Regions from separate parts of the Paenibacillus sp. FSL W8-0426 genome, predicted to be linked through region 1. Evidence: predicted binding sites of a transcription regulator. Region 1 holds the regulator's gene; the other holds the start of a gene.
The links. The regulator NrdR, encoded in region 1, represses ribonucleotide reductase genes. The targets are predictions, from matches to a motif close to AACACNATATATNGTGTT.

Region 1 (9,987 bases):
CGTCTCTGCATAGCGCGCGCGCTTGCCGTGCAGCCGGACGTGCTGCTGATGGACGAGGCGACTTCGGCGCTGGATCCGATTTCCACGCTGAAGATCGAGGAGTTGGTCAAAGAGCTGCACACCAAATTCACGATCGTCATGGTCACGCACAACATGCATCAGGCCGCGCGCGTGTCCGGACGCACGGTGTTCTTCCTGAATGGCGAAGTCGTTGAGGCTGCGGATACGGAGACGCTGTTCTCCACGCCGCAGGACTCCCGGACCGAGGATTATATATCCGGAAGGTTCGGTTAAGAAAACAATGGATCCCGGCTATGCCGGAGATGATGGACAAGGGGGCAATCTAACCATGATTCGCAGAAAAGAATTCGACCAGGAGCTTGAAGAACTGCGCGTACTGCTTCGGCAAATGGGTGAGCATGTCGGATCGGCACTGGACGGTGCTATTGAAAGTTTGCAAACGATGGATGCAGAAAAAGCGCAGGTCATCATCAAAAACGATGCGAATTTGAATGCCCTTGAAGACAAAATTATGGAGCTCGGCTCCAAGCTGATCATTACGCAGCAACCTGTGGCGAAAGATTTGCGCCGTATTATCGTGGCCTTCAAAATTTCGAGCGATCTGGAACGCATGGGCGATCTCGCGCTGGATATTGCCAAAGTTACGCTCCGCATGGAAGGACAGACATTGATCAAACCGCTGGTGGATATTCCGCGCATGGCTGAAATCGTGAAAGGTATGATCGACGAGTCCATTGAGTCGTTTCTGAAGGAAAATACCGATCTGGCCTACAAAATGGCGCAGACGGATGATCAGGTGGACCAGCTTTACAGCAGCATGATTCGCGATCTGTACGAATTCACGACAGATCATCCGAACCATGGTTCGCAGGCTATGCTGCTCATGATGGTTGGACGTTACATCGAACGGATTGGCGATCACGCAACCAACATTGGCGAGAGCACGGTATATCTGGTCACGGGCAAACGCCCGGATTTGAATCAATAAGTCGATGAACGAATTGGAATTGGGGAATCGTTTCATCGCATCGCAATTGTATCGGTAATAAGTGATCTTCGCGAAACAAAGAGGGACTTTCTTCCGGTGGCCTGCACGACAGGCGACAGGGAGAGGGTTCTTTTTTTGCAAATATGGAATGTGGCGCGAAAAAGATGCGGAATCTTTTTTGTTGTGGAAGTGGTGTATGTTATCATGGAGAAAGATGAAAATTGCTGGGTTTGACCCTGATACGCGAGGTGCTGGAATGGACAAGTTGATTCTTATAGATGGAAATAGCATTATATATCGGGCGTTTTTCGCGATGCCGCCGCTGACCAATTCCAAGGGCTTGCATACCAATGCGGTATACGGTTTCACCACGATGCTGCTGCGGTTGCTGGAAGAGCATAAACCGACCCACATGATGGTGGCATTCGATGCGGGCAAGATTACGTTCCGCCATGAGGGATATCAGGAATACAAAGGCGGACGCGAAAAAACGCCGCCGGAGCTGTCGGAGCAATTTCCGGCCCTGAAGGAGCTGCTGCAAGGATTGGGCATCCCTCAATTTGAGATTGAGGGTTATGAGGCCGACGACATCATCGGCACGTTAACCAAACGCGCGGACGACGCGGGCAAACAAGTGCTCGTCGTTACCGGAGACAAAGACATGCTGCAGCTCGCTTCCGAGAACGTAAACATCGCGCTTACGCGCAAAGGCGTCACCGAGATCGAATTGTACGACCCTGCCCAGATTCGGGAGCGCTACGGATTGACGCCGCTGCAAATCATCGATCTCAAAGGGCTGATGGGCGATGCTTCCGATAACATTCCGGGCATTCCGGGCGTAGGGGAGAAGACGGCGCTGAAGCTGCTTCACCAGTTCGGTTCGGTCGAGGAAGTGCTGGCCGGAACGGGCGAACTCAAAGGGAAAATGAAAGAAAAGATCGAGGCTCATGCGGAGGATGCGCGGATGAGCAAACGGCTCGCGACCATTTACCGCGAGGTTCCGCTCGAGAAGACGTGGGAAGAGATGCAATTTGACGGCCTGAAGGAAGAGCAGGCCGGTCCGGCTCTCGCGAAGCTTGAATTCAAATCGCTGCTGGAGCGCTTGTCCTTTAGCGGAACGGCAGGCTCGGCGCAGGAGCAGGTTCCTGCCGTAGAAATTGAAGCCATCATTGCAACCGAAGATACGATAGGCCAGCGTTTTGCGGAGATGGAGACGATCGACATTTTGCATGTCGAAACGCATGGCGACAATCCCCATGTGGCCGAATTGATCGGCATGGCCGTCGGTTCGGGTTCGGCGTATGTCTTTTTGTCCCCGGAGCTGCTTCGCTCTCAGGCAGCTGCTCCGGTGAGGGAATGGCTGGCCAGCCCCGATCAGCCGAAGCGTGGATACGATCTTCACAAGGTGGATCTGGCATTGCACGCCCATGGCGTGGAATTTGCCGGAGCGGCTTTTGACGTGCAGCTCGCCGCTTATTTGCTGGATCCGACGGAAGCCAATCAGACGCTGAGCGGCTTGACGGCGAAATATGGTCTCCCTTCCCTGGCTGAGGATGAGGCCGTTATGGGCAAGGGTGCCAAGTATAAGGTACCGGAGACGGAGATTCTGGCCGACTTTGTATGTCGTAAAGCCGCGGCAGCGGCAGCCATCGTTCCGCTTCAGGAGCAGGCGCTGGAAAAGGATGAAATGAACGCCCTGTTCCATGAGATGGAGATGCCGTTGTCGCGCATATTGGCCGACATGGAAAAGCAAGGCATCAAGGCTAACGTTGCCGATTTGCAGGCTTTGGGCCGCGAGTTCGAGGAGCAGATCGCCAAGCTGATGGCTGACATTTACCGATTGGCCGGTACTGAATTCAACCTGAATTCGCCGAAACAGCTGGGTGAAATTTTGTTCGATAAATTGGGCTTGCCTGTCGTGAAAAAAACGAAGACCGGTTATTCCACCGATGCCGAGGTGCTCGAAAAGCTGGCGCCGTACAACGATGTGGTGCAATTGATTTTGCAATACCGCCAATTGGCCAAGCTGCAGTCCACGTACGTGGAAGGCTTGCTCAAGGAAATTTCGGAGAAGGACGGCAAGGTGCACACGTATTACCGGCAAACGATTGCGGCAACCGGGCGCCTCAGCAGCCAGTTCCCGAATTTGCAGAACATTCCGATCCGCATGGAGGAAGGCCGGAAAATCCGCAAGGTGTTTGTGCCGTCCGAGCCTGGATGGTCCATTCTGGCGGCGGATTACTCACAAATCGAGCTGCGGGTGCTGGCTCACATTTCGGACGACGAGCGCCTGAAGGAAGCATTCCTGCACGATATGGACATCCATACCAAGACGGCATCGGACGTTTTCGGCGTCAAACCGGAGGACGTGGACAGCAATATGCGCCGCTCTGCCAAAGCGGTCAACTTCGGTATCGTTTATGGGATCAGCGATTACGGACTCTCTCAAAACCTGAACATTACCCGCAAGGAAGCAGCGCAGTTCATCGACCAATATTTTGACGTGTTCCAGGGGGTGCGCCGTTATATGGACGATATCGTGAAGGAAGCGCGCCAGAACGGTTATGTCAAAACGCTCCTGGAACGCCGGCGTTATTTGCCGGAGATCAATGCGAGCAATTTCAACCTGCGTTCCTTTGCCGAACGCACGGCGATGAATACGCCGATCCAGGGTACGGCTGCGGACATCATCAAGCTGGCCATGGTTCAGATGGACGAAGCGCTTCGTACGCGTGATTTGAAGAGCCGTATGCTGCTTCAAGTACATGACGAGCTTGTGTTCGAAGTGCCGGCGGACGAACTGGAACAAATGAAGGAACTGGTGCCTGCGGTGATGGAACAAGCGCTGAAGCTGTCCGTGCCGCTTAAGGCGGAAGTCAGCTATGGAGACAACTGGTACGAGGCGAAATAGATTGGGTTTGCTTTGATTTCCGATATATGGAATTCCTTTTGCACAAGGTTTCGGCACAAGAAGGGTCCCGTTTCGCCTTTTCTTCCGTTATAATAGAGACGAGGTGAATAACACTATGCCGGAATTGCCGGAAGTCGAAACTGTCAAAAGAACGTTGAATCAATTGATCGTCGGCAAAACGATCGATCATGTTACCGTGAATCTGCCGCGAATCATTCAGCGGCCTGATGATATACATGCATTTGCTTTGGAACTTGCGGGGCATACCGTGGTCGGCGTGGAGCGCAGGGGCAAGTTTTTGCGGATTTTGCTGGACGGGCTTGTGCTGGTGTCCCATTTGCGCATGGAAGGGCGGTACGGCCTGTACAAGCAGCATGAAGAGGTGGAAAAACACACACACGTGATTTTCCATTTCACCGACGGCACGGAATTGCGCTACAAGGACGTGCGCCAGTTCGGTACGATGCACCTGTTTAAAGCAGGCGAAGAGCTTGTATCGAAACCGCTGCTGAAGCTGGGGCTCGAACCGCTCGATCCGGCGTTTACGTTGGATGCGTTCCGGGAAGCCGTTGGCAAACGGACAACGAAGATCAAGGCCGTTCTGCTAAATCAGGCATATGTCGTGGGCATCGGGAATATTTATGTGGACGAGGCCTTGTTCCGGGCGGGCATCCATCCCGAAACGATTGCCAGGACATTGAGCGAAGCCCAGCTCGCCAGATTGCATGAAGCGATTGTGGTGACGCTGCAGGATGCCGTCGATGCAGGCGGTTCCTCCATCAAATCGTACGTCAACGGACAAGGCGAGATGGGAATGTTTCAGCATCAGTTGAAAATTTACGGTCGCAAGTCCGAGCCGTGTACCGTATGCGGCACCTTGATTGAAAAAAGCGTGGTCGGCGGCAGGGGCACGCATTATTGTCCGACATGCCAGCCGTCAGAATAAGCTGAGCCAAGCGGCAGGATCAATGAAATCATCCCATCGTAGCACCCATGGACTCCTCTCTCCATATACTGATATGGCAGAAATAAGCGGGCGAATACCTACTTCCGGGTAGGTGGATGTGATCCGCACAGGGGAGGAATCCGGGGTGCTGCCTCATTTTATTTCGTTGTTCGTGCTGGCCTTCGCGGTGAGTCTGGATGGTTTTGGAGTCGGAATTACATATGGATTGCGCAGGACCAAGATCCCGCTCTTATCCATTGCCGTCATTTCGTTGTGTTCGGGATTGGTCATTGCCGTATCGATGCAGGTCGGCGTGCTATTATCCCGTTTTGTGTCTCCGGACGTGGCTTCCGTTGTCGGCGCGGTCATTCTGATCGGCATTGGCGGCTGGTCGCTCCTTCAGCTTGTACGAAAGAAGAGCAAAGATTCGGCCGAAGCCAACACTTCCATTGAACAGGAAGGGATGAGGGCGTCTTCGGGATATGGAACGGAGATCTATGGTGGAGAAGAACAGGTGACCAGAAGGCAAAGTCAGGTCATGGCACTGGAACTGGAGCAATCGGCTTCAGGCGGATCATTGGAACGTATGGTGTTTACGTTGGAACTGCGCAAGCTGGGCGTGGTGATCCAGATTTTGCGCAGTCCTTCCAAGGCGGATATCGACAATTCGGGCAGCATATCTGCCCAAGAAGCGATGTGGCTCGGCATAGCGTTGTCACTGGATGCTTTTGGTGCCGGACTCGGGGCAGCCTTGCTGGGGTTTCCGACGTTCTGGACCGCATTGGTGATTGCGCTGTTCAGCGGGGCGTTTCTCTCGCTCGGGATGAAGGTAGGATTGCGCTTTGCCGACCTGCGCTGGATGCAACGTTTGTCGGTGCTGCCTGCCATTTTGTTGGTGGCTATGGGAATAATGAAGCTGTTGTGAGGTGAAACGATGAATATGGGCTTAACCGGCGGGATCGCAACCGGAAAAAGCAGTGTTTCCGCCTTTCTTGCAAGCAAGGGGGCGTTGATCATTGACGCAGACGTGATTGCCCGGGAAGTTATGCTGCCCGGGCATCCGGTTTTGGCTGCCACCGTGCAGCGGTTTGGACAAGCCATATTGCATGAAGACGGTACGTTGGATCGCAAAAAACTGGGCAGCATCGTCTTCGGGAACCCCGAAGAGCGAAAAGCGCTGGAAGCGATCACGCACCCGGCAATCCGTCAGGAGATGCGGGAGCGTGCCGTCGCATATCGGACAGAATATCCGGACAAGCTTGTGGTATCGGATATTCCTTTATTGTACGAATCGGGATTGGAGAATGGGTTTGACGAAGTTATGGTTGTATATGTCCCCCGTTCCGTGCAAAAGGAAAGACTGATGATTCGGGATGGATTGACGTCAGAGCAGGCTGATGCACGCCTTGGGGCGCAAATGGATATCGAACTGAAAAAGCGGCGCGCAGATATCGTCATTGACAATAGCGGTTCATGGACGGAGACGGAAAAGCAGTTGGCAGCGTTTTGGCATCGTAAGGGTCTGTCATGAAGCTGCTGCGCAAAAAGAGAGTGCTGCTGCTGCTGTTTGTGTCATTTGTGCTCGTGTTGTTCCTGAATACGAACTGGATGGCATGGTTTTATCCGATCCAATACAAAAACGAAATTCGGGCGCAATCGCAGAGTTATGAAGTGGACCCGTTTCTGATCGCTTCGATTATCCGGGTGGAAACGAATTTCAAAACAAGCAAGGAATCCAGAAAAGGCGCCATCGGTTTGATGCAGCTCATGCCCGATACGGCGAACTGGATCATGGAACAGGCCAAAATTCCGCATACCTCGCTGGACGAGCTGAAGCATGAGCCGGACAGGAACATCCAGCTGGGAACGTGGTACTTGAAAAATTTGTCCGAGCAATTCGATGGCAATCCCATCGCGATGATCGCTGCATATAACGCAGGTCCGGGCAAGGTCAACGAGTGGCTTAAGAACGGCGTATGGGACGGAACGTTGGAGTCGATCAAGGATATTCCTTTTGGAGAAACCCGGCACTATGTACAACGCGTTATTTATTATTATAATCAATATGTAGATATCTATGATACGTTCTAAAAGAGACAGAATCCGGATGAAAAGAGCAAGAAAAACAGAGTGGCCGGCATGCTGCCGACCACTCCGTGCTCCTCTGTATTACGTATTCCCGAACGGATATTAGTATTGACCTGCCAATTGCTGTTCTGCAATTGTTACCAGACGCTTCGTGATGTAACCACCGATCGAACCGTTCTCGTAAGAAGTCATGTTACCTTGGTATCCGTCCTGTGGGATGCTAATTCCGAGTTCTTGAGCAACTTCGTATTTCATTTGCTCGAGAGCTGCGGAAGCTCTAGTTACCACCAGATTATTGGAGTTACCATTGCTTTGGGCCATTGCTGTTCACCTCCTCGCGGTTGGTAAAAGTATTATGTGTCCAAGCTTCGATTTTCATTACGAATGTCTATAGGGAATTTGTTCCAAAAGAAAAACATGGGAAGTGATCTGATTTGAAATGTCCTTATTGCGGCTACTTGGGCACTAAAGTACTGGACTCAAGGCCGGCGAACGAATCCAAGTCGATTCGGCGCCGCCGCGAATGCGAGCAGTGCAGCCGAAGGTTTACTACGTTTGAAATGGTGGAGGAGACTCCGCTCATCGTGATTAAGAAGGACGGAAGCCGGGAGGAATTCAGCCGGGACAAAATTTTGCGCGGTTTGATCCGTGCCTGCGAGAAACGTCCGGTTTCCGTCGAAACGTTGGAAATGATGGTTTCCGAAGTGGAGAAATCGCTGCGCAATACGGCGGACGCCGAAGTGGAAAGCCGCCAGATCGGCGAATTGCTGATGGAACAGCTGTTTCCTGTGGACGAGGTGGCCTACGTTCGATTCGCCTCGGTGTATCGCCAGTTCAAAGACATCAACATGTTCATGAAAGAACTGAAATCGCTGCTGTCCAACGAGGACATGGAAGATTGAAGGCTTAAAGTGAAGGGTTGAGGGAGAAGAGCAGTCCAGAGTTATCGTTACACGTTGTGCATAAAGGTTGTTCTTCTCCGATCACTTTAGGGTTAGGTATGGATTGAAATGAATTAATTTTTAAAAAGATGTTGACAACATGGGCTGAATTTTATATGATATAGAAGTCGCCTGAAGCAAACGATATGGCGATGAGGAATAAATACATATCCTGGGGCCTTAGCTCAGCTGGGAGAGCGCATCGCTGGCAGCGATGAGGTCAGGGGTTCGATCCCCCTAGGCTCCATACATATTGAACTGTTGAAACCCTTTGTATATAAGGGTTTTTCTTTTTTTCTGTGATATTAAAATGAGTCATTCTACATTTTTTCTCAGTTGGGGACAGGTTGTGTTTAACTTGCAATTGTGATTTGCATCACGGTTCAATTTTTCAATTGCGTGTGTATACAATATTTCTCGTAGAATCAACCTTTGATTGAGTAAATGAGTATTTTATGTCTGTAGTACGTTGAATAGTGGTGGGCCAATGTCTGTGATTCGAATTTATAGTAGGTAAATAGGAAGGAAAATTCTTCTCCGGTGCTATTTTGGTTCTATGATAAATCGTTGCCAAGAACCAAGACATGGAAAATAGCCTCGTAAGTAGTTTTGACTACTCATATCAACACCAATATAGTGTTGTTGAACTGGTGAAAAGATGACATTCCAGCTAGTTCCATCTAATGTTTCAGTATGAAGTGTGAATTCTTCAGTTGGACCAGCGCCTGCTTCGCTTGCTGTCAACCACCCATACTTTATTGAAACATAACGTTGCATGCTAGGTGAGTACAAATTGAAGAGTCTGCTGTCATTTCCTCCTAATTGTCGCATTTCAAATTCTGCCAATCCATCGGAGTTGGGTTGAAATGCAATAAGTTTGTTGACATTGTTTGCGCCTGGCTCTGCAATGACGTATTGATTTGTTTCACTGAAAAGTATCGACACTTTCCCGTTAATTGGTAAGTCCATTGGTTCTTGCCGATATCCAAAACGAATCCAGTAACGTTGATGGTAATACATTGTAAAAAACCTCCTGAAGCGTATTTTTTACACACTGTATGTATCAGCGCTTGCCTAGGTTCGGGATACTTAATTGTATAAGTCAGGTTCGCCCTCCTAGGCTCCATACCAAAAGAACCCGCTAAACACAAGGATTTCCGAGTGTTTGGCGGGTTTTTGCTATGTAGAAATTTGTTTGATTTCATGGTCGTGGTCATACACTAACCATTTTTTTATTCTGTTATATTTATTTCTTTGGCAAAAGATGTTGGAGGAATCGTATCCAGATGCTCTTTATCAGCAACAAAATTGATTTTCGCCCCGATCTTCAGGGCATTAAAATCATCTTTTCCCGGTGAGATGTTTTTTAGATCCAGCCATTCTAAGTTATATTTATTCGCCTTTAAAATCTCTTGGACGGTCTGACCCGTAATTTCTTCTAGGTTTGACTGTAACTCGGGATTTTTTGTGTCCAACGCAAGAAGAATTTTCTTTTGTCCCTTTGACTCCTGTTTTGCAAGAACAATAGCCTCAGATGTCTTCAGTGCATCTTGCGGTTCTTTTGATTGGTTAGCATGATCACCTTTGCCACTGCAACCTGTAACCATAAGAACCAAAATGAAAACAGACCATATCGATTTCATTTCCCTTTCTCTCCTTCCCCAAAGGTACTTATTACATAAACTGAAAAACATCCACACGTTAACGGAGAGGCAGAACCAATCTGAAGAAGCGTAGCGTTCGCTTAAAAGCTTTCTGAAAGAAAGCTGCATCGGAAGCATAGTCTGTTCACCGGATTTTTCCCTTCAAAAAGGGGATTCGAAAAATCTGGGAATAACAGCGATTGGAAGATGGTACTGCGCTCGCAGTGGTCTAGTGTGATTGATTATTGCGCTTTATTAGACGGTTAAAGGGATACGAAGGTTGCACTCAAACGAAAAGGAGAGTGGTTAAACCAACAACGTGTAGTAAGGTGCAAGCGACACCCCGGGGCCAGGAAGATACGTTAAGCCATCCCTTCCCAAAGATCGTTTCAGTTATCGCAACAACGGTAACGAGGAACGATCTTTCTTTGTACGGAAAATCCATCTGG
Region 2 (9,987 bases), 2.5 Mb from region 1:
ACGGCGCGGCCGCATAACGGTCGCCCAGCGCCTCACGCGCGAGTTCCTCGGGCTGACCGAGTTCGAACACGATCGTTTCTTCGGCTTTTCCTTCCTGAAGCCCCTGCTCGAAATGCTGGTCATAGTCCGATAACAGTTCATTGCGTTCCGACGGATCCATCGGCCTTAAATGAAATTCCATCGCCTGCATAAATTGTTGTCTATTCATTCAGGTTCCCTTCTTCCAATAGATTTGACACATTGCGCACGAATTCGTTCCATTCGCTCGAGAGCGTCCTCATGTAGTCGCGTCCTGCATCGGACAGCTTATAATATTTCCGGGGCGGACCTTCACTCGATTCCTGCAGATAAGTGGTGCAGTAGCCTTCGTTGACGAGTCTGCGCAATAGCGGGTATAACGCGCCTTCAGCTACTTCAATATGTCTGGAGACCGCCTGTGCCAGTTCGTAGCCGTAACGGTCCTGCCGATGAATCAGCACCAGGACGCACAGTTCCAGAACTCCCTTTTTGAACTGGATGTTCACGTTCACGCAGGTCCCTCCTTGAATTCGATGTTTTTTTACTATTGTGTAATGTTCAGTAGTACAGAAACAATGATACCATCAGGTACTGTATAATGCAAGATAGTGAATTAAAATGGGCTCTGGAACATGATTTTACGCATGTAAACGTCTTTTGAGAGGCAGTGCGGGTTCCCCCTAAAACAGCATACGGCAAACCTGAATCGATAACCTCCGCCCTGAGACGGATTTCGATCCAGGTCCTTAAAGCCGATGCCGTATTCAAACGTTATTGCGGTGTTTCAAGTGCGGGCAGGTCCTGCGTGGCAGGGCCTTCGATGACTTTGCCGGTGTAATCAAATCGCGAACCATGGCACGGGCAATCCCATGTACGCTCACCTTCATTCCATTCCACCTCGCAGCCAAGGTGGGTACAGGTCGTATCTACAAGGAACAGCTTGCCGCTGTGATCCTTGTAAGCTCCGGCGCGTTTGCCTTGGTGACGGACGACGGATCCTTCGTCAGTCCCCAACTGGTCAGCGGTGGCATGTGTCAGGCCAACCTTGCCGGAGATCAGCTCTTTGGCGACGTTGGCATTTTCGACCACGATGTTTTTCAATCCGGGATCGGCCTTGAACCGTGCGGGATCGAATATGGCCGCATGGGGATTGTCCCGTCCGGTGATGCGGTCGGCAAGGATATGGCCAGCCATCGTACCGGTCGTCATGCCCCATTTGGCAAACCCGGTAGCGACGTATACGCGCTCATGTCGCCCTGTAATTGGGCCGATGTAAGGTACCTTGTCGATCGAGACCAGGTCCTGGGCCGACCAGCGAAAAGGAATGCTGACGATACCGAACGTATCCTCCGCGAAACGTTCCAGATTTTCATAATGGCCGAAGGTGCAGATGCCTTGGCCCGTTTTGTGGTTTTCTCCCCCGAACACGATGAGCTCCTTGCCTTCATGCATGACCGCACGGAGCGAACGTCTGGGTTCGTCGTCCGAAATGTACATGCCTCCGGGGTATGGCTTCCCGGGCTCGACTGCAATGGCATAGGAGCGCTCGGCATGCAGGCGTGTGAAATAAAAGCCCGGATCATATACGGGAAAATGGGATGCCACGACGATATGCTGGGCGGTGACGGACGAACCGTTGTAAGTCCGCACATGCAGGGACGCATCTTCCTCCACGTCCGTTGCCGTGGTTTTTTCGTAGAAGCGGACGCCATTTTGCACGGCTTCATCGAGCAAATAATGCAAGTACGCCAGCGGATCGAAGCGCGCTTGCCCCGGCATGCGTATGCCGGCCCTGGATTGGACCGATACGGGAAGGGAGGAGACCCAATCGCCGGAAATCCCCAGCTTGTCGTAGGCGGTCAGCTCAAACTCCATCTTTTTCAAATTGTCCTCGGATTGAATGTACACATAAGCATCTTCTTCAGCCCATTGGCAATCGATTTGTTTCTCCTGAACCAAGGCTCGCATCCAACGGATGGCCTCCGTATTGCCGTCGTAATACATGCGTGCCTGTTCATGTCCGAAGTGCTGCAGCAGCTCGTTATAGACCACTCCATGCTGCGCCGTCACCTTGGCGGTCGTATGTCCCGTCGTCCCGTCCAGTACCTTGCCTGCTTCGAGCACAATGACGCTCAATCCCGACTGGGCCAACAAATAGGCGGTCGTTATGCCGGCAATTCCTGCGCCGATGATCGCAACGTCTGCGGTTGCATCCTCTTCAAGCGTCGGAAAGGTCGGGAATGTATGCGTGCTTCTCCAGAGCGAGTTAGGAAATTCAGGCAGTCTGGTAGGGGGATGCTGTTTGCTGTTCATTCGGTTTCCTCCTGTTTGGTGATTCTGGTCTCACATTTATTCATGATTGCCATTCGATTTAGGAAAAAAACGATCAAAGCGGATATCCTGTGGGTAATGTTCACATTTTCCTGGAGTCGCCCCCTGTTTTTTTTAACGAACATGTTTTATGATAGGAATACCGAAACCGTTTTAGTAAATAGGTTATTATAAAGCTGGGAAGACGATATCCCTTGTAAATAGGGGGTATTCTCCATTTTTATAAACCAAAAAAACAGAGTGGTAACAGCTTCATTGGAGATTGTTAATGTATTCGCTATCATGGCTTGATTAACTATGGCTATTTAAAAGGAGATTTCCGATATGACCAACCAGACCAAATATCCTTTCCAGGATACGACGCTTGAACTGGATGTACGGGTTAAAGACCTGGTATCCCGTCTCACCGACGACGAGAAAATCGAATCCATGCTGCAGTATCAGCCTGCCGTCGAACGCCTCGGCATCGCTGCGTACAAACACGGAACAGAAGCGGCCCACGGCTTGGCATGGCTTGGCGAAGCGACTTCCTTCCCGCAGCCGGTAGGCTTGGCCTGCACATGGGATACCGACCTGATGAAAGAGATCGGTTCGGTGATCGGCGATGAGGCACGCGTATTTTACAAACGCAACCCGGCGGTAAACGGCTTGACGCTGTGGGCGCCTACCGTCGACATGGAACGCGATCCGCGCTGGGGACGCAACGAAGAAGCTTACGGCGAAGACCCTGAACTGACGGCGGAACTGACGACAGCGTTAGTCAAAGGGATTCAGGGAGACCACCCGAAGTATTATAAAGCGGTTGCCACGCTGAAGCATTTTTTGGCCAACAACAATGAGGTGGATCGCGGCAGCGGTTCCTCCAGCATTGATCCGCGCAATATGCGCGAATATTACTTGAAAGCATTTGAGAAACCGTTCAAGGAGGGCGGCGCACAGTCGATGATGACGGCGTACAACTCCATTAACGGCACGCCGGCGCTGCTCCATCCGTTCGTGAACGAGATCGTCAAAGGCGAATGGGGCATGGACGGTTTTATCGTCAGTGATGCAGGGGACGTTATGGGCATCAAGAACGATCATAAATACTATGATTCCCACACACCGGGTACGGTGGAGTCCGTAAAGGCAGGCATCGACAGCATTACCGATGATGCGGATTTGTCCAAACAAGCGCTGCGCGAAGGGCTTGAGCAAGGTTTGCTGACTATGGAAGATATCGACCGTGCGTTGTTCAACACGTTCCGCGTTCGTTTCCGCCTGGGCGAGTTCGATCCGGCCGAAGGCAATCCGTACGCTTCCATCGGCGAAGAAGCCATGATGACCGAGCAAGCCAAAGCATTGACGCTCAGAGCGGCAAGAGAACAAGTGGTATTGCTCAAAAACGATAACGGCACGCTGCCGCTGGACAAAACCAAGTCCGGCAAGGTTGCCGTCATCGGACAGCTTGGCGGAACGGTTTACCGCGACTGGTATGCAGGAACGATGCCTTACAGCGTATCCCCGCTTGAAGCCATCCAGGGCAAAATCGGCATCGACAACGTTACGTACAAAGACGGGGACGACCGGATCACGCTGACATCGACTGCAAACGGCAAGGCCGTAGGATTGGCAGACGGGGAAAAAACGCCTGTCATCGCTTCCGGCCAAGCGGAAACGTTCAAGCTTACCGATTGGGGCTTTGGCAGCTATACGCTGCAGGCGGAGAGCAACGGCAAATACCTCACCACGGACGAAGAGACAGTAACCGCTTCTGCGGACGAAGTTTACGGCTGGTTCGTCAAAGAGGTATTCCATCTGTTGCCTCAAGAGGATGGCAGCGTTGGCCTCACGACATGGAACGGCAAAACGGTCACTGCGCCGAACGGCGGCCAGGATGCCTTCGCCGTGTCGGAAGAAATCAAGACGTTTGGTGCGGAACAAACGTTTAAGAAAGAGATCGTCGTGAACGGTTTGGAGGAAGCGGTCGCCGCCGCGAAAGAAGCCGAAACGGCTATCGTGTTCGTGGGCAACAATCCGCTCGTGAACGGCAAGGAAGAGATTGATCGTCCCGGTCTCGATCTTGCAGAATCCCAGCAGCGCCTTGTCGAGGCTGTACATGCGGCAAATCCAAACACCATCGTGGTCATTGTGGGCAGTTATCCGTTCACTTCGAACTGGGTACAGGAGAACATTCCAGCGGTGCTGTACACATCCCATGCCGGACAGGAGTTGGGCAACGCCGTCGCTGACGTGCTGTATGGCGACTATGCGCCGGCAGGCCGCCTGAACATGACGTGGGTGAAATCCGCCGACCAACTGACCGACATCAAAGATTACGATATCATCCAATCCGGAAGAACGTACCAGTATTTCGAGGGAGACGTGTTGTATCCGTTCGGTCATGGTTTGACGTATGCTCCGTTTAAATACAGTAACCTGGCGCTGAGCCCGGCAAGTGCGGGAACGGAAGAGAACGTAACCGTTACGGTGGACGTGACGAATACCGGGTCCGTGGCGAGCGACGAAGTGGTGCAGCTGTATGTTCGTGCCGGCCAATCGCGCGTGAAACGCCCGCTCAAAACGCTCAAAGGCTTCCGTCGTCTTCATATCGAAGCTGGAGCTACCGTGAAAGTCAGCTTCACGCTGCCTGTTCAGGAACTTGCCATTTGGGATGTAACCCGGGACCGTTATGTAGTAGAGGCGGGGACTTACTCCATTATGGTAGGTAAATCCTCATCCGATATTCAGCTGGTTGCCGATCTGAGCGTGGATGGAGAAACGATTCCTCCGCGCAACCTGGCTGCAGCAACCCGTGCGGAAAATTACGATGCATATGCCGGCGTGGATCTCGATGAAAGCAAGGAAGGCGGCACTGCCGTACGTGTTACGGGCGAGCAGGGATGGATTGCCTTCAAAGATGCCGATCTGGGCAGCGGTGCGGCCGCATTCGAAGCACGCGTATCGGCAGAGCTGGACCATGCGGCAATCGAAGTTCGTCTGGATGCTCCGGACGGCCCGCTTGCCGGACGCGCGGAGGCTTCCAAGGGCGGAGCGCAGCAATGGTCTACCTTGAAGGCAGAGCTTCAAGGAGCTTCCGGCCAACGCGATGTATACATTGTGCTGTCCGCCGGTGTGCGGATCAGTTATTTCGAAATCCGATAACCGAATTTTTAGTTATTCATCATCAAGGCGTCATATGCCGAGGCAAAAAGGCAGCAGCTCCTGCAGTCAGGGGCTCTGCCTTTTTGCCGTCCTTACCGTTCCTCCGGCGTAACCAGTCTTTTGCCCAAAATGTTTCAGCTGTCGGGGTTGGTTTCGTTCAGGGCGGATCAATGGTGCTATGCCAATGCAATAATTAAACAAAAAAACACCGTTACAATGCATCCGTCTGCATTATAACGATGTGATTGCTGGCCAAGGTGGCTTTTACGTCAATGATCCGTTGATTTCGGCTGCCGCGGTAAGGCAGCGAAATGTCCCGTTCTGCGGCCAGATAAGGGCCGTCGATGATCGCATCGCACAGCCGGGCAAGCTCGGCTCTTGCCGGGTCGGCGATCAGTTCATCGTAGACGAATCCGGTATACGCCCACACGCTAAGGTCCGGCCTGACAGTACGAAGCTCACGTACCCATGCGCTGCATTCCGCTGCGGAGAAAAAAGGATCGCCGCCGCATAACGTAACTCCTTCCAGCAGCGGATGGTCCGCGATTTCCTGCAAAATCTGCCGCTGCCGCTCTGCCGTAAAAGGCTCTCCTGCCCGAAAGCTCCACGAGTCCGGGCTGAAGCAGCCCGGGCAGGCATGGCGGCATCCGCTGATGAACAGTACAGCCCTTAGACCCGGTCCCTCATTGACCGATTCGGGGATATAGCCGAACAGGTTCATTTATGCTTCACCCGATCCCGGACCTCGGCCTGCTTCGCGGCATTGAAGCGCACTTTATAGTCCCCGGTCAGGTAACCGGTCACCCGGCGCAAGCGCTGGATATGTACCTGATCCTCATGGGCCTGGCAGCCTGGGCAAACTGCGCCGATGACCCCCTCATAACCGCATCCTGTGCAGTGGTCGATCGGGTGGTTGATGGAGAAGTAGCCGATATCCTGGGCAAGGGCAAATTGCACGATGCGTTGAAACGCGGTCGTGTTGGCACGTACATTGCCGTCCAACTCGATATAGGAGATCGCTCCGGCATTGCATAACGCATGGAACGGGGCCTCCAGTTCGATTTTGCGATAGGCCGGCAACGCGTGGTAGACCGGAACGTGGAACGAGTTGGTGTAGTATTCGCGATCGTTGATGCCTTCGATCAGGCCATAGTTGGCCCGGTCGATTTTGGTGAATTTGCCGGAAAGGCCCTCCGCAGGTGTTGCGAACAACGTAATATTCAGGTTATGGGCGTCGCTCATGCGATCACAGAACTCCCGCATCGTGCGGATGACGTTCAGCGCTTCCTGGTGGATGCTCGGGTCCTGTCCATGATGGCGGCCATACATCGCCGTCATGCATTCCGCAAGCCCGATGAAACCGACGGACAACGTACCGTGCTTCAGCAGGTCGGCCACCGGTTCATCCGGCGCAAGGCGTTCGCCGCCTTCCCATACGCCTTCCCGCATCATGAAGTCCGACGCTTTGGCGGGCTGGCCGGTCTGAATGCGGTAACGGTGCAGCAGCCCGCGAACCGCATTGCGCATAACGGAGTCGAGCGCCTCATAGAATCCGCTGCGGTCGGCGACGGCCCGAGTGCCCTGGCAAATGCCAAAGCGAATGCCCAATTTAACGAGATTGATCGTATTAAAGGACAGGTTGCCTTTGCCGCTCTGGCGGTTGCGCCCGAAACGATCGGCCAGCGTGCGCGTCCGGCAGCCCATGGTTGCAATGATCGTATCGGGGTCCTCCGGCCGGTAATACGGCAAGTTGAAGGAGGCATCGACATTGACGAAATTGGGATACATCCGCCGTGACGAGCAGGTGATCGCGAGCCGGAACAGATCGTAATTCGGCTCTCCTTCGGCCTGGTTGATGCCTTGCTTGCACTGGAAAATATGCTGCGGGAACACAGGCGTCTCGCCGTTCCCCAGCCCGCGGATGGTCGCTTCCAGCAGCGACCGGGAAACGAGGCGGCCCTCGGCGGACGTGCACAGCCCGTAGTTGAGCGACGTGAACGGAATCTGCCCGCCGGCCCGGCTGCTCATCGTGTTCAGATTGTGGATCAGCGACTCGGCGGCCTGTCCCGTCTCCTGCTCTGTTTCTTCGCAGGCGAACGCATAGGCTTTCGGGCAGGCGCGCTGTGCCTGCTCGCTATCCAGATGCAGCTGCTCGTCCCCGATCGCGGCCTGTTCCCCGAACAGCCGCTGTCCTTTGCGGTAATGCTTGCGGAAGGAGCGCTGTACGTAAGGCGCCAGGTCCCAGTCGATTTTGTTGGCCGAGACGCCGCCGTATTGGCTGTTTTGCTGGGACTGGAAAATGATCGCAACCAGCGCCATGGCCGACATGATCGTTTGCGGAGTACGCACCGAGCCGTTGCCCGTGTTGAAACCGGAAGCGAGCAGCCGGTCAAACGGAATGAATATGCAGTTCGTCGTTCCAAGCGCGTATTGGTCCAGATCGTGCACGTACAGATCGCCGTTCTCCACCGCTTCGGACAGCTCCCGGGGCAGTACGTGGCGCATGGCATGCCATTTCGCCGTTTCCGAACCGAGCCTGCTCATTTTTCCGCTGAAGGAATCGCCATTGAGGTTGGCATTTTCCCGAAGTGTATCCGCATCCTCCGCACCGATGATTCGCCGCCCGAGATCGGACAGCAGGTCCGGGGACGGCGGGGCAACGCGTTCAAGCGTACTCATATCAAAATTCCTCCCATAATCCATTGATCTATAAAGTTATGTCGTTGAATACTAGATATAGATGAACATTACCTATTTATAAACTATATATAGGCTTTTTGGGTGTGAGGATAATCACACTGTCTCGCCCTCGGGAGCCGTATTCCCCATCGCTGCACGGATAAAAAAATTTCGAATTTGAAGATGGATGCCGCCTATGAACATGACCCTATTGGGTTCATGGACAACTTTGGACTGTTTATTTGCGCAATGTGCGGTAAAATGGAAAGGGAACTTTATCCATAACCTATTGCATGAGGAGGATGTAGAATCAATGGAATATCGCAGACTGGGCAAAAGCGGACTTAAAGTAAGCGAGATCAGCCTTGGCAGCTGGCTGACATATGGCGGGTATGTGGAACGCGAGAACGCGGTTCGCTCCATTGAAACCGCATTCGATGAGGGCATTAACTTTTTCGATACAGCGAATGTGTATGAGCGCGGAGCGGCAGAGGAGCTGCTTGGACAGACGCTAAAAGCACGTCCACGCGATTCATACGTTCTGGCCACCAAGGTGTTCGGCAAAATGGGCGACGGCCCCAATGACCAGGGCTTGTCCCGGAAGCACATCATGGAGCAGTGCGAGGCCAGCCTGAAACGGTTAGGAACTGAATATGTAGATATATATTATTGCCACCGCTATCACGAGGAGACGCCGATCGAAGAAACGCTGCGTGCACTCGATGATCTCGTGCGTCATGGCAAAGTGCTGTACGTGGGCGTCAGCCAGTGGACGGCAGCGCAGATGGAGGCCGCGCTGGGCACGGCAGATCGTTTGCTGCTGGATCATATCGTTGTGAACCAACCTGTATACAACATGTTTGATCGTTACATTGAGAAAGAGATCATTCCGCTCGGCGAGCGCAAAGGCATCGGACAAGTAGTATATTCGCCGTTGGCTCAAGGCTTGCTGACGGGCAAATACACATCCGTATCCGACATTCCGGAGAACAGCCGGGCTGCGAAGCTGGGTTGGGACGAAGGCAAAATCAATGCCGACAAGATCGCCAAAGTGAATCGGCTCATCGAGCTTGCGAACAAACTGGAGATCAAAGTGGGGCAGCTGGCCTTGGCCTGGATTTTGCGCCAAAGTAACGTGTCCAGCGCGCTCGTGGGAGCAAGCCGTCCTGAACAGGTCAAAGAAAACGCGGCAGCTTCAGGCATCAAACTGGACGCGGAAATCATCGGCGAAATTGAACGCATTTTGGCCTGATTTGCGCATAAAGGCGTGATCGGCCTCTAAACGATCGAAAAAGGGATACCCCGAGCGCCAGTCTCGGGGTATCCCTTCATATTTGTTTCGGGCGGGTCAGCACTCGCCGGTTTGCAGTTCGATCGGCTTCGGAATGGAGCATACTCTGTTCCGGCCGGTATTTTTGGCCTCATACAATGCACGGTCCGCGTGTTCGAAGAGGTCGTTGTCATCGTATTCGTCGCAATGATCCGGAAAGACGGCAACGCCTATGGACACGGTGAGGCGAACGGTGCTGCCGTCAGGCAGGGCGAATACGTATTTTTCGACGGCATGCCTGATGCGCTCTGCAATGGCCATGGCCTGATGTGCATTGCAGTCTATCAACAATACGGCGAATTCCTCGCCGCCGTTTCGTGAAACGAGGTCGGTCGGCCTCGCCTGGTTCAGGAGCAATTGCCCGATTTGCTTCAATACGGCGTCCCCTGAACTATGGCCGTAGCTGTCGTTTATTTTTTTGAAACGGTCGATGTCGATGGCGAGAAGCGAGAGATATTGGTTATGCTGCCTGGCTTGCTGAAGCT

Region 2: a site for NrdR is predicted at 8,252-8,269, ahead of MKY59_RS29210 (anaerobic ribonucleoside triphosphate reductase). Genes of this name have one in related genera too.

The regions. Positions count from the first base shown of each region.
Region 1 is NZ_CP150203.1:2,002,147-2,012,133, forward strand. Features, by position in the region: gene pstB (phosphate ABC transporter ATP-binding protein PstB) at 1-294, shown strand, start outside; gene phoU (phosphate signaling complex protein PhoU) at 350-1,009, shown strand; gene polA (DNA polymerase I) at 1,266-3,920, shown strand; gene mutM (DNA-formamidopyrimidine glycosylase) at 4,036-4,866, shown strand; gene MKY59_RS09210 (MntP/YtaF family protein) at 5,012-5,791, shown strand; gene coaE (dephospho-CoA kinase) at 5,801-6,397, shown strand; gene MKY59_RS09220 (lytic transglycosylase domain-containing protein) at 6,394-6,957, shown strand; gene MKY59_RS09225 (alpha/beta-type small acid-soluble spore protein) at 7,057-7,275, opposite strand; gene nrdR (transcriptional regulator NrdR) at 7,389-7,856, shown strand; tRNA gene MKY59_RS09235 (tRNA-Ala) at 8,070-8,142, shown strand; gene MKY59_RS09240 (hypothetical protein) at 8,439-8,915, opposite strand; gene MKY59_RS09245 (hypothetical protein) at 9,128-9,538, opposite strand.
Region 2 is NZ_CP150203.1:6,459,906-6,469,892, reverse strand. Features, by position in the region: gene MKY59_RS29235 (DUF1700 domain-containing protein) at 1-208, opposite strand, end outside; gene MKY59_RS29230 (PadR family transcriptional regulator) at 201-530, opposite strand; gene MKY59_RS29225 (FAD-dependent oxidoreductase) at 790-2,331, opposite strand; gene MKY59_RS29220 (glycoside hydrolase family 3 C-terminal domain-containing protein) at 2,674-5,493, shown strand; gene nrdG (anaerobic ribonucleoside-triphosphate reductase activating protein) at 5,705-6,214, opposite strand; gene MKY59_RS29210 (anaerobic ribonucleoside triphosphate reductase) at 6,211-8,172, opposite strand; gene MKY59_RS29205 (aldo/keto reductase family protein) at 8,486-9,424, shown strand; gene MKY59_RS29200 (diguanylate cyclase) at 9,521-9,987, opposite strand, start outside.